One region of the Cellulosilyticum sp. ST5 genome, then DNA from elsewhere that is predicted to be linked to it. Evidence: predicted binding sites of a transcription regulator. Region 1 holds the regulator's gene; the other holds the start of a gene.

Region 1 (8,493 bases):
ATCCCAGTTCGTATTTCATTACCATCGCAGAAAAAACAAGCCCATGCTTTTCTAAATAAAATGGCAATTGTCCCAGTTCTTTTTCAATATCATATTGTGTTCGCAGAATCTGAATAGCAAGGATATAATCAAAATCTTCTTCCTGTCTTTCCCTCTTTTCTATTTCTTGTGGATACAACTTTTCAGCAATCTTTGCTAACAAATCAAATTCTGTAGCATATAGTATATGTCCAAGACGTAGTTCAATATATTTCAGTGAATGTGCACTTAGAAAAAACCAAGGTGATACCTCACCAAATTTCATATATTGGTTTAAGCACAAACAAAAATCAAAATAGTAAAAATTTCTCGCAGCCCATAAAAGTCCTACTTGTTCAAATATTTCCCCCATTTCCATAACCACAGTAATTAAATACTCTTTATCTTTTTGATTGAAAAAACTCATTAGAGTCCGACTAAAATATACCAATGCTTCATACGGTTTTTTCTTTTTCAACGAACGTCCTCTACTTGCGAGCATGAAGGCTGCTTCTGTTTTTTGCTGATGACTACTCATAATAGATACCATATGTTCAAACAACTCATCATAGCGTTTTGCATCTTCAATCATAGGAATTTCCTGAATAATACGTTTTAATGGATATAAATCCAAATCCAAATGACCAAAACTGTCATCCAGTATTTGAATCATCTCATTTACAATGTCATCAATATCCTCTCCAAGCAAAATACGCATTGATTGATATGTCGCCTTTACTTCAATAGCTGAATTGGGTTTTGACTGATCATTAAGATACTTTTTGTATCTTTCCTGGATTTTTTCAGTATGCTCTTTAACCTGAAAATCTACTTCTTCAAAAGCCAATGTATATAAATTTATCCACAAATTAATTAGACGATTAAATACATTTGAATTCTCTTCTAACAAGGCAATATTTTCATATTCCTTGTAATATTCATAGTAAAGCTTTGCATCCGAATACCACCAATATGTAGTCCATGCAGCATCATAATATGCATTTGCCAAATCAATCTTCATGCCATATTCTTTTGAAATTCTGATACTTCTATCAATGCATCCAAGTATCTGGCTCTTTGAAAATTCAAGTTCTCTTCCTAAAACAACAGCCCTTTGAACAAGAAAAACCTTCTCCGACAGTTTTAAATCATTATCTTTTAAGCGATTTTCAATTTCCTGATACTCCTTTTTACGCTTATAGTCTCTTTCTCCAACTTGTATCTCATCATGAAAGCTATCAGATAGCCCAAAGCTTTTTATTACAATCTCAACATTACGATGATTACCAAAAATTTTATCCAAAAGCCAAGTCCTGTCTAGAATTCGAACGTCCATATTGTACTTCTTACGTAATTCATCTTCAATTTCCGCTCTTTTTTTATCCGAAATATACTGATTTGACATAAAGAAAATCTTTGTATATCCCCGATTTTCTTCTTCATTAACCTTTATAATTTTTGCAACATCAGATTTTACTTTAGGTTTCCAGTCCTTTTTGGCACTAATTGCAAATGCCCATCGTTCATAAGCAGCTTTATTTCCTTCTCCGACATACCACAAAATTGCAATTTCTTCTGATACCGGGTATGTTTCACTATCAACCTTACTGTCACCTCCCCCAGTTGGGCCTGTTTGAGGTAATAGATTAGGGCAAATTTCATTTTCTGCAATATGTCTGCAGAAATCTTCAAATTGTTTATCTAAACTTTTGTTTGTTAATGTCTCAAAATAATAATCAAGGAAATCTCTATCCATCTTACCCCTTTTAACAACCTTAGAATCAGAAAACTGTTCTGGATGCATATGTCTATATACCTCTGTTTGCCTACCCATAAAATCACCTTCTCTCCCATAATACAAGTCTATGTAATTAATTTATGAAAAATAAACTCAAAGAAGTATGTTCTAGTTCTACTTTAAACGTCTCACTAATAATTACATACCAAATCATTTTTTTACTTTAAAACATTTTATACATGCTAGAGATATTTATATGGTATTTACTAACTTTATAGGAAGTAATATATAACTTGTTTTTCCGTATTTCTTGCTATCTTGTTATATAATATTAGTATTATGCTTCATAAATCTTCTATTAAACAAAATTCATACTATTACGGCTGACACACAATTTTCAGCTTTCCTCCTGCATTAATTATTATATCTTGTGTGCTTTGTAAATACCAAATTAATTGTGTTACTTGCTCTTTTTGCTTAGTAGAAGATTTAACTCTTTCTATTTCTTTCTTTAATCCCTGTTTTGATAATCCACCTTGCACTATCCATACTTCTTTTTCCCCTTGATATGAAGTATTAATTTTCTTAAATTGTTCAACAAAGTCGTCTATAGTACCATATCTAATTATACCATTATTATCTTCTATTTTAGGAGCTTTAACTAATCTATTTATATTCCATGTAATCTCCCTTCCCTTTTTAGGTGTATGAGTATACTTCCATGTAGTTTTCCACCTTGAAATGTGCTTATCTATATGCTCTAAATCTGACCAATTAGAAGTTATTATGTACTGTATATTTTTTATTGCTTGTCCACATACATCTTGAAAATCTGAAGCACTCAAGGATTTCTTCTTTTGTTTACAATGAATAAAATAACATTTTTCTTTTTCTACAGACAATGCAATAAAATCTGCCATTTCTTCATTTTGATCATCACATACAATATATTTAATATAAGGATAATTTTTTTCTATCTCATTTATAATAACATTAAATGTACTTTGTGGAGGCCATGTTGTTGTTATGGTCTTATCACCCAATTTTTCATCTTTACATGTTGCAAGTTCATCAATTACTTGTATACTTTTCCACATTGACCATTCTTCTGCCTTTGAATAATAGGTTGTAATATTAGGTGAAAAATGTACTTTGTCATTATACATAATATTTTTTTCTCTATAGTATAACCTAAAATTTCCTTTATTAAGGTAAGTTTCTAATAATATATTTTTTTCCTTATTTTCAACCACTTCATAGCGATTTTTAAACGGAGTGTTAACCGATATCTTATTAGTCCTTAGATTTCCTATATTACATATATATGGCTCATGATTAATAATCATAGTAAACTGTTTATTCGAATTAATCTGTATGCAACTACTTTCTAAATAAAATTCTCTACCTGTTTTCCTATCTTTTATATTCTTATCTATCTCTAATAATATAGATGTTGGTAAACTAGTAGGAGGGGCTACTATTTTTGAATATCTATCAAAGTATAAATTACTTCTTGATTTTGTTATCCAAATACCAACAATTTTCCTTGCCCAATCTACATAGTCCATATATGTACCACTTTCTTTATCAGATATTGTTGCTTTAATAGGACTCACATATCGTTTAACTGTTTTCTCTCCCCTCATTACCCCTGAAACATTTCTACAAAAGGACATTCTCTCATTTGTGTTATTAGGCACTGAATTTAACTTAAAACCTGTAATGTCTTGTGTGTGGGGGCCAATTCTTCTCTGCATTGTTTGTGTATACCTAGTATTCTGTATTTCAAATTCATCAGGAATTAATTTATAAAAATCTTCTGCTGCCACTTGTATAATATCTAGCTCTGAAATGGGAACACTAAAATTTGATGTATCCTGATAAAATATGAAATATTTGTTATTCTTTTTCACTTCTAACAAAACCACCATCTGTAAACTTTTATCTTCATAATATTTGAAATCAAAAAATTTACTTGGCATACGCTTTTCATAGCACATTATCCAAAATAAATATTCTCTTTTTCTCTCCTCATAATCTACCTTATATGTAAGGTCTACTTTACCAGTAATTTTATCAGTAATGCGATTCTTTACTTCATTAAATACTGACTTGTCTGTTGTAAATATATTTGCTTTCTTAGGTATCTTGACTTCTTTATAAAAATCTTCTTCGAATAGAAACCTTTCTCTAAAAAAGCCCTCTATATATTCAACGTTTTGATCCTGTGAATCATTTCTTATGTATAACTCCCATTGTTCCAACCATTTTTCATACTCATTCTCCCACAAAAATACTATAGCTTGTTTTTTCTCTTCATTATTTCTCAAAACCCTACCTATCTGTTGTATAAAACTTCTTGAATTATAAAAAGAGTCAAGTATAATCAAGGTGTCTAATTCACAAAAATCTAAGCCTTCTATTAACATATCGCTATGAATAAATACATTATATTGATTTTTGATAGCATATATTTCTTGCCCTTTATTAAACAAATTTGGGCTCTTACTACATTCTGAATGAAATCCAGCAGCTATATTATTAATTTTTTCATTTATTTTCTTTACCATTGTTTCAATAGAATATTTGTTTTCCATTCTAATTAATATTCTTTTGTCTTGTTTATCTACTAAATTAATTATAAAATCAATCAACTCATCTATTGTATTTTTTTCCCTTAATCTAGTGTGCAACTTTTCAAATTTGATATTACATATTGACTTATCATGTAATGCTTCTTGTATTGAATACCTATAAACAAATTGCTCATCTATATTAAATAATGCCTTATCATTTCTATATGGGGTTGCAGTAAATAAAACTTTCTTACACTTAAATTCCTTAATTACTATTGCCCATATTTCTGCTAACTCCCTATGTCCTTCATCAAAAAAGATAGCCTTTGTGCACTGTACTAGTCTACTAAAGCTATTTGTTTTTTTCTCCTTACTAAGAATTAATAACCTTTGAATAGTAATAATCAAAATCTGCATATTTATATGTTCTATATATTCTAATGTATCATCTTCCTTAATTATTTTAATATCTTTTTTATTAGTTATATTATTACAATTTATTTTTTCCCAAAATGCATCTTCTATTTCATATTTAATTTGTTCTGGAAGTATCGCATTCGGAACGATTATCAATATATTCCCCATACTCATATGAGATGCAACTGCAATAACACCTGTTTTCCCTGTTCCTGTAGGCATTTTTATAAGTGCTTGTTTCTGTGAATCAGAACTTAAATATTTCTCAATGGTATCTATAGCATGCCTTTGGTAGTCTCTCACTTTTGCTTTAATATTGCTATACTCATCCAATAATTTATCCCCCTTCTTTACTCTCTTATGCACAAATTCTATTCTTTATAAATACCAATATTTTAATCATTTCTATAATCTCACATAACTGCTTTGTACTTCTAATAATTCATGATACTTTTATTATAACAATTGTATATCCAGTCACCTTCTTACCTAGTAATCTATTCGCTCCTACTATGCCTATCCTAGTTCCACTTTCATATGAACAATAGATATCCTTTTCGTTCTCACTTCTTAAATTCTCTTTTTATTTATTAATATCCTACTTGTTTTCTTCTGTTGAACATCATGAATATAAATAAATATCCATTTCCTACATCCACTTTTTTGTTTTATTAACAATAACTTACCCAACAGTAAACATATAAAAATAGTTATTCCTTTTCTCTTACATATTGTCATTATTTCTCTAAGTTTAATTATCCATATACAGTGCCACAAAGTATTAATAAACCAATTTATTTTATTATAAACACACCCATACAATTTACACAAAAACAACGCGAAATAACCCTCTCCCTCTATAACACTATTCATGCCTATTCTTTTATAGACTTATTGTACTCTTAATAAAATACATATAACAACAAAAAGGGTTCGTCTATTTTCGACATTATCTAAGTTATTCTTTTTATAAAAAGCATCTTTACGCCAGAAAGCTGATGGAAATGAGAGGGATGGCTGTCCTCAAGGGGTGACTTGCGAGTATTTTCAGCAGGCACTTAGCGAATTTTTTTGATGGGTTTTAGGGAGACTGTTTGAGCGCCAGCGAGTTTCGACCGTTCATCAAAAAAATGAGCTTAGTGCCTGCGAAAATACGGAGCGGAACCCCGGAGGGTAGCCATCCCTCTCATTTCTTCCCATTAGCTTCTGATCGCAACTTACTTACAAAAGGAAACGTTCACTTTATCTTTGTTCTCACTTTTTCGCCTTTACTCCCCTGTTACCTAAAGATCTATCTCTTTAAACGCAAAAAAATGCCCATAAGCCTTCTGTTTTCCCAACAAAAGCCTCACAGGCATTTCTTTATTCACTCTTTTATACTGCACCCCACTCAACATCATTCCCAAAGAAATCCATTAAGCCCACATTTTATTCTTCAATTTGCCCTATACTCTCACTCTTATCTTTCTTCTCTCTTTCAACCTCAGCCTCATTAATCTTATAAGCCAAAGTCATTAATGAATGAGAAAGGTGTACATTTTCAACTTGTACTGTATCTGGTACGAATAAATCCACAGGTGAGAAGTTCCATAAGCCTTTTATCCCCCATTTTGCTAAACTCTCAGCTGTCTCTTTTACTCTTGTTTTTGGCATTGTTAAAATAGCAATTTCTACTTCATTTTCTTTTACGAACTGCTCCATTTTGTCAATATCTTGTACTTCTACCCCGTGTATGCTCATACCAATTAGTCTTGGATTAACGTCAAATAAACCGATTAACTTAAAGCCTCTTTTACTAAATGATGTTGAATTAGCAATAGCTTGTCCTAAGTTACCTACGCCTACAATAATCATTTTATAGTTTTGGTGAAGTCCTAATATCTTTCCTATCTCTGTATGCAAGTACTCCACATTGTATCCGTAACCCTGTTGCCCAAAGCCTCCAAAATTGTTAAGGTCTTGACGAATTTGTGATGCGGTCACATTCATCTTCTCACTTAATTCTCTGGAGGAGATTTTGGTTACTCCTTTTTGTAACAATTCTCCCAGATATCTGTAATAACGTGGCAATCTCCGTATTACATTCATAGAAATCTTTCTTTCTTCCGTCACCTTCTCATCTCCTCATATACGCAAACTCATAACCCTAGTATAGCATTTAAGTTTTTTTTTTGTCAATGTAGATTATTGGCCCCTTTTCTTTCAATTTGCGCTTTTATTTGCTAAAATAATAAAAGGCGTTACAAGGAGGATATTATGATTATTTCATGTAGCAATATCAAGAAAACATTTATTGACCGAGAAATCTTAAAAAATATTAGTTTTCATATCGAAGACCATGAGAAAGTAGCTTTAATAGGAAATAATGGTGTAGGTAAAACCACCCTTTTTAAAATTCTAACTAAGGAATTAGAACCAGATGAAGGTACCATTACTTCTACTAAAGACTGCACCATAGGTTACTTAAAACAACATATGGAGTTAGATTCTACAGCTACCGTCTATGAGGAACTCCTACATGTATTTGATGAAGTTATTGCCTTAGAAGAAAAACTTCATGCCATGGAAGCTGAAATCGCTAAGACCGGTTCTTTAGAACTCATTCATAAATATGATGCTGAACGTATGGTATTTGAAAATAGTAAGGGTTATGAATACAAAAGTTTAGTCAAAGGCGTTCTCAAAGGCTTAGGCTTTGATGAAACCATTTATGATAAACCAGTGTCTATTTTATCAGGTGGACAAAAAAACCGTGTCGCTCTAGGTAAGCTCCTACTTCAAGAGCCTAGTTTATTACTCTTAGACGAACCTACCAACCATTTAGACATTGAAGCTATCGAATGGCTAGAAGGCTTTTTACGTAGCTATAAAGGTGCTGTCCTTATTATTTCCCATGACCGTTACTTCTTAGATAAAATCGTCACTAAAGTCGTTCACTTAGAATTTGGACGTAGCTTTGTTTACAACGGTAACTACAGCGACTACATCATCAAAAGTGAAAAAGAATATGAAGTGGCTATGAAACACTTTGAAAAACAGCAAAAGGAAATTGCTCACCAACAAGCGGTTATTGCTAAGCTAAAACAATTTAACAGGGAAAAATCTATTAAACGTGCTCGTAGCCGTGAAAAAGCTTTAGAAAAAGTAGAAGTCATGGATATGCCAATGATTGATAATAAACCTATGCAGCTGGTGCTCACCCCAAGAGTTGTAAGTGGCAATGATGTCTTAAGCATTAGTGAATTAAGTAAAACCTTTGATACCAGCCCGATTTTTAGTCATATGAATATGGAAATCAAAAAAGGGGATAAAGTAGCTCTCGTAGGTCCTAATGGCGTTGGTAAAACCACTGTTTTTCGTATGATTTTAGATCAAATGACTCCTACAACGGGTACCCTAAAATTAGGAAGCAATGTTATTGTAGGCTATTACGATCAAGAACATGCTACCTTAGATACTTCTAACACCATTATGGAAGAAATCCAAGGTACTTTCCCAGAACTTAAAAATGGAGAAATCCGTAATGTACTGGCTGCTTTTCTCTTTACGAATGATGATGTTTTTAAACCCATTAGTAGCTTAAGCGGTGGTGAAAAAGGCCGTGTCGCATTAGCCAAAATCATGCTTTCTAAAGCCAATTTTCTCATCTTAGATGAGCCGACTAACCACTTAGATATTCTTTCAAAGGAAATTCTAGAAAGTGCCATATTAAACTATGAAGGCACTGTCCTTTATGTTTCCCAT
Region 2 (8,493 bases), 930 kb from region 1:
GATACTTCAGAAGCTTCAAAGAATATGGAAGAGATCTCTCATACTACTATAAAACAAATGGATGAAGGGGTTAAGATTGTTAAAGCTCTAAATGTGAAAACAGAAGTAATGAATGAGAACTGTGAAAGTGTTTATAAATCTATGATAGAACTACGAGATAAATCAAAAGAGATTAATGAAATCACTGAAGCTATTACGGCTATCTCTGCACAAACGAATATCCTTTCTTTAAATGCAGCGATTGAAAGTGCAAGGGCAGGAGAAGCAGGAAGAGGATTTGCAGTAGTAGCAGAAGAGGTTAGAAATCTAGCTAACCAGAGTGGTGAATTTGCTAGTCATATTACAGCTATTGTTGATGAACTTCAACAAGTAGCTGCTGCATCTGTTGAGGCAATGACTAGGCTAAAAGGAGCCAATGATGAGCAGAATGAGCTAATTGTAAATACAGGAGAAATCTTTAATGAAACGACTGAGTATATGAAAGAAGTTAATGACCAAGTAAGTATTGTTACAGATAAGGTTAATGAGATGGTAGGGGTTAATGAGCGGCTTATTAAAAATACCCAAGAGATTGCAGCTATAAGTGAGCAAACTCTAGCAGGTATAGAAATGACGACAGAAGCTACGATGCAGAATAATAACTGCGTGCAAAGATCAAAAGAAATTGCTAGTGGATTATTAGAGAGTGCAAAGGCTATGAAACAATATATTTAATTTGAATAAAAAGAAGAGGACACTAGCCGTTTGACTAGTGTCCTCTTCTTTTATTTTTAGGTGGAGTAAAATAAAATGACTATTTACCGTAGTAAGCTTTTTTGTAAAGCTCTTCAAGTTCTGTTACTTTTGGAAGTCTAGGATTAGCTGTTGTACATTGATCTTCGAAAGCTTTGTAAGAAAGATCTGAAATTTTAGCTAAGAATTCTTTTTCATCTACATTCATTTCTTTAAGTGTGAATGGGATGTTAACTTCTTTCATTAAGTCTTTAACTGCTTTAACAAGTGATGCAACACCTTCTTCTGGAGTAGAAGCTTTAAGACCTAACATTTTAGCAATGTCTTGATATCTTTGTGGAGCGATGAACTTACCGTATTTAGGGAATGCCATAAATTTAGATGGGTTAGTTTCACCATTGTAAGCAATAACGTGTGGAAGAAGAATTGCATTTGCACGACCATGAGCGATATGGAATTCACCACCAAGTTTATGAGCAAGTGAGTGGTTAATACCAAGGAATGCATTTGTAAATGCCATACCTGCGATACATGATGCATTGTGCATTTTTTCTCTTGCTTCTGGGTCTTTAGCACCGTTTTTGTATGAACGTGGTAAGTATTCAAATACAAGTTTAATAGCGTGAAGTGCAAGAGCGTCTGTATAGTCAGAAGCTAAAACGGATACGTAAGCTTCGATAGCGTGTGTAAGAACGTCAAGACCTGTGTCTGCTGTTGGGCTTGCTGGAACTGACATAACAAATTCTGGGTCAATGATAGCTACATCTGGTGTTAATTCATAGTCAGCAAGTGGGTATTTCATATTCTTAGATTTATCAGAGATTACAGCGAAAGATGTTACTTCTGAACCTGTACCTGATGTTGTTGGAATAGAAACCATTTTTGCTTTTTTACCAAGTTTAGGGAATTTGTAAACACGTTTTCTAATATCCATGAATTTTTGAGCCATACCGATGAAGTCAGCTTCTGGGTGTTCATAGAATAACCACATAGCTTTAGCAGCATCCATTGCAGAACCACCACCAAGAGCGATAATAACGTCTGGTTGGAATGAATTCATAACAGCTGTACCTTTTTTAACTGTTACTAAGTCTGGATCTGGTTCAACTTCGCTAAAGATTTCAATAGCTACTTTATTTAAATTTTTATTTAATTGGTAAGTTAATTTATCAACATAACCAAGTTTAACCATCATTGGGTCAGCTACGATCATTGCACGAGAGATGTCTGGCATTTTTGCTAAATATTGTACTGAACCTGCTTCGAAGTAGATTTTTTCTGGAATTTTAAACCATTGCATATTCACGCGTCTCTTAGCCACCCTTTTCTTATTGATTAAGTTTTGAGCTGTAACGTTTGATGATGTAGAGTTATGTCCGTAAGAACCACAGCCAAGTGTAAGTGAAGGCATAAGTGAGTTGTAAACATCACCGATACCACCGAATGCTGATGGAGAGTTTACAATGATACGGCAAGCTTTAAGACGTTTACCATATTCATCAATAAGGTCATTATTTGTTGTATGGATAACTGCTGTATGTCCAAGACCACCGAGTTCAACCATTGTTTCAGCTTTTACGATACCATCTTCAACGTCTTTTGCTTTAACAACAGCAAGTACTGGAGAAAGTTTTTCTCTTGAAAGTGGGTAAGCTTCACCAACACCATCAATTTCACAGCAGATTACTTTAGTTTCTTTTGGAATAGTAATACCAGCAAGAGCTGCAATTTCATATGGATATTTACCAACGATAGCTGGACCTGCCATCATACGAACTGGGTCGATAACAACTGGTTCAAGTTTTTTAATTTCTTCTTTAGTAGCAAAGTAGCAGCCTTGTTTTTTCATGAAAGCAACAGCTTGATCATAAACTGGAGCTTCAATGATAGCAGCTTGTTCAGATGCACAAATCATACCATTATCAAATGATTTAGAAAGGATAAGGTCTGTAAGTGATTGTTCAAGATTAGCTGTTTTTTCAATGAAAGCAGGTACGTTACCAGGACCAACACCAAGAGCTGGTTTACCAGTAGAATAAGCAGCTTTAACCATTGCAGAACCACCAGTTGCAAGTACAGTTGCTACATCAGGATGATTCATAAGAGCATTTGTAGCTTCGATAGATGGTACATCAATCCATTGAACACAGTTTTCAGGTGCTCCAGCTTTGATAGCAGCATCTCTTACGATGATAGCAGCTTCACGAGAACAGTTTTGAGCAGCTGGGTGGAAACCAAAGATAATTGGATTACGTGTTTTAGCACATGTGATAGCTTTGAACATTGTTGTAGAAGTTGGGTTTGTGGTTGGTGTAACACCAGCTACGATACCTACTGGTTCAGCAATTTCGATGTAACCTTCATCTTCGTTATCTTCAATAACACCTACAGTTTTTTCATGTTTAATACTGTGATAAATATACTCTGTTGCAAAGATATTCTTTGTAACTTTATCTTCAAAAATACCACGGCCTGTTTCTTCAACTGCCATCTTAGCAAGTTTCATTTGAGCGGATAAACCAGCAAGAGCCATAGCTTTAGTAATTTCGTCAACTTGTGCTTGATCGAGTTTCATGTACTCATCAAGAGCAACCTTCGCTTTTTGAACTAATTCGTCTACCATTTTTACAGCATCAACTACAGGTGCTTCTTCTTTAACTTTCTTGTTTTCAGACATTTTAATAGCCTCCTTTAATGTGATTGTATAATAGTGAGTGAAGATATATTGTTATATTTTTAACAATATAAAACACAAAAAATAATAAAACTTGTTAATGTATTGTGAATATATTGTGATGTTAACATGACATTGTAGCTTTGTCAATTTATTGATTGTTGTAAAATTATAAACTATTGATAAATATAAACAGGTAAAACGTTGGGATTTAGCACATAATTTTTTAAAGAAACAAAAAGTAATTGTTAAATATCAAACAAAAAAATAAACAAAGATAATTGGGCATCAAAAAAGTATTGTCAATATGAATAATAAATAGATAATAAAAGTGAAAAAAATTTACATAATCTTTAAGAATTCAGATAATTGTGTGTTAATATAGACTATAAGAGGGAGGGGTTATAACGATATGTTTTGGCAAGTACAAACTAATATTGTAGTATCACTTATTTTAGGCATTATTATTGCACATGCTTTTTTTAGACTAGATAAATCGGAGCTGATTAATAGATTGTTTATGTATTTAATAGGGCTTGATATACTTATAATGTTATTAGAGATAGGGAGTGTTATTTTTAATACAAAGAATTTATCTACTTTTAGGATACTTCATCTAATAGTTAATATATTAGGATTTATTATAGTGCCAGTATTTTTACTTTTGGGGGTGTTATATTTTGAATGTTGGTTACAAAAGGCCCTGCGAGCGAAAATAAAATGTAATAGATGGATTTACGTACCGGCTATTATCCTTTTTGTTTTAACCCTCATTAATATAAGGACAGGCTGGATTGCAACTGTAAGTTTGGAAAATGATTATATAAGAGGTCAGTTATTTTGGATAGTTCCTACAATTACCCTATTTTATTTAGGTTATGGCATTTTACTTATCTGGCGCTATCACAAAAGATTGACGGCTTATAAGTACATCATGGGGTTAATGTATTTTACTATCATCACTTTGGTTGTGGTAGTTCAAGTTGTTTGTGAAGATTATTTAACGATATGGAGTACAGTAGGTGGTTTATTAGTTTGTGCATATGTTTTTAACATTATAGATGGGCTTCAATATGATGCACTCACAATGATGGAAAATAAACAAAGTTATTTAAGCTACACTTCCAAATTAGCAAAGAAACAAAAATTAACTTTAACAGCTATTAATATAGATCTGGACGATTTTAAGATAATTAATGATCGATATGGGCATCAAGAAGGTGATGAGGCTCTGAAAAGTTTCTCTCAAATTCTAAGAGGTAGTTTTCCTTATAAGCACCGTATTTTTAGAATGGGTGGGGATGAATTCCTTATTTTAAGTGAGCAGCAAAATAAGAAACAGATGATAAAATACATGGAAAGATTTAAAGAACGGGTAAAAGCTTATAATGCTAGTAGCGGTAAAGTCTATGACTTGAAGTTTAGTTATGGCATGGATAGTTACAATAGTGATTATAAATGTGTAGAAGAATTTTTAAAGTATGTAGACAGTATGATGTATACTCAAAAGGAAAAAAAGAAAAGAAGAAGGATTTAACAAGGAGTTAACTTAAATCTAATAAAGAACAAACTCCGATTTAATATCCCCCTTTTATACTAAACGCATGAAATAAAGCAAATAGTAAAGGGGAAATAAGAATGAAACTTTCAAAGAAGATTTTTGCAGCTATTTTATGTACAGCCCTTGTAGGTATCACAGCAGTGGGGACGATTGCAGTGCCAGCTAGAGCTAATACGACTAATATTGTACAAAGTGCTAAAGAGCAAACTTACAAAAAACCCAAATACATATTTAACTTTATTGGGGATGGTATGTCTTATGTACAAGTTAATTCTGCGCAAATCTATAAAGGTGTAACTGAAAAAGGTGGTATTAACTTAGGCAAGCTAGCAGTATCCCAGTTTCCAGTATGTGGATCAGCTACAACCCAAGACTCTACATCTTTCGCACCAGATTCAGCTTCTACAGCAACAGCTATTTCTAGCGGTGTTAAAACACATAGTGGTGTAATTGGTTACAATGCAGATAAGCAAACCAAACCAGAAAGTATTACAGAAAAGCTTAAAAAAGAAGGATATAAAATAGGGATAGTAAGTAGTGTATCTATAGATCATGCAACACCAGCAGCTTTTTATGCACATGCAGTATCTAGAAAGGATATGTATGATATCGCACTTCAGTTAGCAGATAGTAATTTTGACTATTTTGCGGGTGGTTCATTAGTACAGCCAAATGGTAAAAATGGTGATCAAAAAAGCGCATTTGAAATTATTAAAGAGAAAGGATACAACATTGTAGATACAAAGGAAGAAATTCTTTCACTTAATAGTGAGTCAGGCAAAGTATATGCTATTAATCCAGAGCTTCAAGACTCACAGGCTATGAGCTATGACTTAGATGCTAGTAAGGATAGTATTAGATTAAAGGATTTTGTTGAAAAAGGAATTGATGTTTTAAATAATGAAGATGGTTTCTTCATGATGGTAGAAGGAGGTAAGATTGACTGGGCGGGTCATGCTAATGATGCCAGATCTAATATTCAAGATGTCATTGCATTAGATGAAGCTATTGGGGTAGCAGTTGATTTTGCTAAAAAGCATCCAGAGGAAACACTTATTATTGTAACAGGGGATCATGAAACAGGTGGTATGACCATTGGATATTCTATAACAGGCTATAATACGGCATTTAACCTCTTAGCTAATCAGGATATGAGTTATGTAGCTTTTGATGAATTACTTGCAGAATACAAAAAAGGAACTACAGCAGATAAGGCCAAAATCGAAGACGTACTTCCTCTTATTAAAAAGCACTTTGGTTTGGTGAGCCCAAGTAATGCTGCATCAGCTAAGGATTCAGCATTAGTGTTAACTGAGTATGAATATAACAAATTAAAAGATGCCTTTGCTCAAACTATGAAAGATAGCAGTGAGCGTACTAATAATCAAGAAACAGGCATTTTATATGGTGGCTATGAGCCACTTACTGTGACACTCACACATATCTTAAATAATAAAGCAGGTATTGGTTGGACCTCTTACGCACATACAGGTGTACCTGTTCCAGTTTATGCAATGGGTGAAGGTGCTGAACTCTTTAGTGGTGCTTATGATAATACAGACATTTTCAATAAGTTAGTTGCTCTTTGTGAATTAAAATAGAGATTCACAAGTGTAGCAAACCTTTCATATGATAAGTGCCTTGCTGAAATGAGGTGAACACCGATTTTAGTAAGGCACTCTATTTTTAGCTAGAAAGAGGAAATTAGAATGCTGTTACAGAAAATGAGAGATAAAGAAGTCATTTTTTCCTTAGTGTGCATAGTGGTAATTATTATTTTATTAATGTTACCAACCGGTTTTGAAAAGCAAATTTATACCAATGCAGAGCATGTAAAGGTAAAGATTTTAGAGACCAATGAAAGTGGTATTTATAATAGTGGGATTTTAAAATTAGGAAGTCAAGTATGTCTTGTAGAGGTATTAGAGGGAACCTTTAAAGGAAGTCAGATCGAAGCAGCCAACTTATTATCAGGTAGATTAGAGGTTGATAAACTATTTGTAAAAGGGGATAAAGCACTAGCACTTATAGAAAAAACAGAAGATGGTCAGGTGTTAGATGCTAATGTATTAGATTATTACCGTTTGAATTTAGAGTGGTTATTAGTTTTCTTATTTATGGGGGCCCTTATTTTATTTTCAGGCAAAACTGGGGTAAGAACGATTATTTCTTTTGTTGTTAGCCTTTTATGTATGTGGAAGGTATTAGTGCCTGGTTTATTAAATGGTTATAATCCTATGGTTCTAGGGCTCATTATAGGAGTGACTATGGCTGTTATTACATTATTATTAGTAGCTGGTTTTACAGAGAAAGCCTACTGCGCTATATTAGGCATGAGTATTGCCTCTATAATGACCTGTTTAATGGCGATTGCTTTTGGTAACTTATTTAGAATCCATGGCGGTGTAATGCCGTGGTCAGAATCCTTATTATATTCAGGATATCAACACTTAGACCTAACTAAGATTTATCAAGCTGCTATTTATTTATCTTGCTCGGGGGCCCTAGTGGATTTATCTGTAGATATTTCGGCAGCTATAGAAGAAGTAGTGGATAAAAAACCTACTATTTCGAGAAAAGAGATTTTATTGTCAGGTTTAAACATTGGACGCTCTGTAGTGGGTTCACAAACAACCACGCTGTTATTAGCTTATATGGGAAGTTTTATAACAATAATGATGGTTTATATGGCACAAGGTACCCCTATGGTAAGTATTCTTAATGGACAATCAATGGCTTCAGAGATATTGCATACTTTAGTAGGGTGTTTAGGCCTTGTCATTGTATCTCCTATTACGGCTTTCATTTGTAGTTTGAGATATAAAAAGCATTAAAATGGAGAATAAAATCTATTAATAGGAGTACTATAACAATTAGGTTATAGTACTCCTATTAAAATTTAATAAAAAATAATTATAATCCCCAATAACAAAAAAGTTATTCACAAAATGTTGATAGATTACATAAAAGTGTGGATAAGTATAAATAAAATTAATAAATAGCCGTAAAAAAGTTGTTGAAAAATGTGGATAATTTGTTGATGAAGAAAATGTGAATAATCGGGATAAGTATGTTAATATAAATTACATATAGAAGTTTTATAATTATTTTTTAGAATAAATAAATGTAGGATAGAAATAGGAGAAGCAAATGAAAGAAGCAGAAAATAGATTTCCCATAGAGATAATAATGCTGACATATATCATTATTTATGTGATGTATATAGTAACCTTTGGTAGAGGAAGTGAATTATTTTTTGTATTTTTTATTCTGGAAAGATTGATATCTTTTCAATATGATGAAGAGCTAGATGAGTATGTGGGGAATGTAGATCCAGAAAAGGTTTCGGGAAAAATGGTATTTGTTATTTTTGTGTTAACGTTTTCTCAGATCGGAATATTCATTTATGCATTCTTTAAATACCCTGGTTTGTTTATGTTTTTAATGATTGGAGAATTATTAGATCTTGTTAATAGAAAACTTAAGAAGTATATAAAAAATAAAAGATAAGACTATTATAGCGTCA

Evidence for each region. The regulator Rex, encoded in region 1, represses fermentation and respiration genes when NADH is low (regulators of the CRP and FNR family bind a similar motif). The targets are predictions, from matches to a motif close to ATTGTTAANTANTTAACAAT.
Region 2: a site for Rex is predicted at 3,457-3,476, ahead of adhE (bifunctional acetaldehyde-CoA/alcohol dehydrogenase). Genes of this name have one in related genera too.

The regions. Positions count from the first base shown of each region.
Region 1 covers NZ_CP132338.1:363,206-371,698, reverse strand. The annotation lists gene QTL86_RS01720 (hypothetical protein) at 1-1,852, opposite strand, end outside; gene QTL86_RS01715 (DEAD/DEAH box helicase) at 2,134-5,052, opposite strand; gene QTL86_RS01710 (redox-sensing transcriptional repressor Rex) at 6,178-6,861, opposite strand; gene abc-f (ribosomal protection-like ABC-F family protein) at 7,006-8,493, shown strand, end outside.
Region 2 covers NZ_CP132338.1:4,289,746-4,298,238, forward strand. The annotation lists gene QTL86_RS20725 (methyl-accepting chemotaxis protein) at 1-714, shown strand, start outside; gene adhE (bifunctional acetaldehyde-CoA/alcohol dehydrogenase) at 794-3,409, opposite strand; gene QTL86_RS20735 (GGDEF domain-containing protein) at 3,819-4,943, shown strand; gene QTL86_RS20740 (alkaline phosphatase) at 5,045-6,568, shown strand; gene QTL86_RS20745 (YibE/F family protein) at 6,677-7,801, shown strand; gene QTL86_RS20750 (hypothetical protein) at 8,118-8,477, shown strand.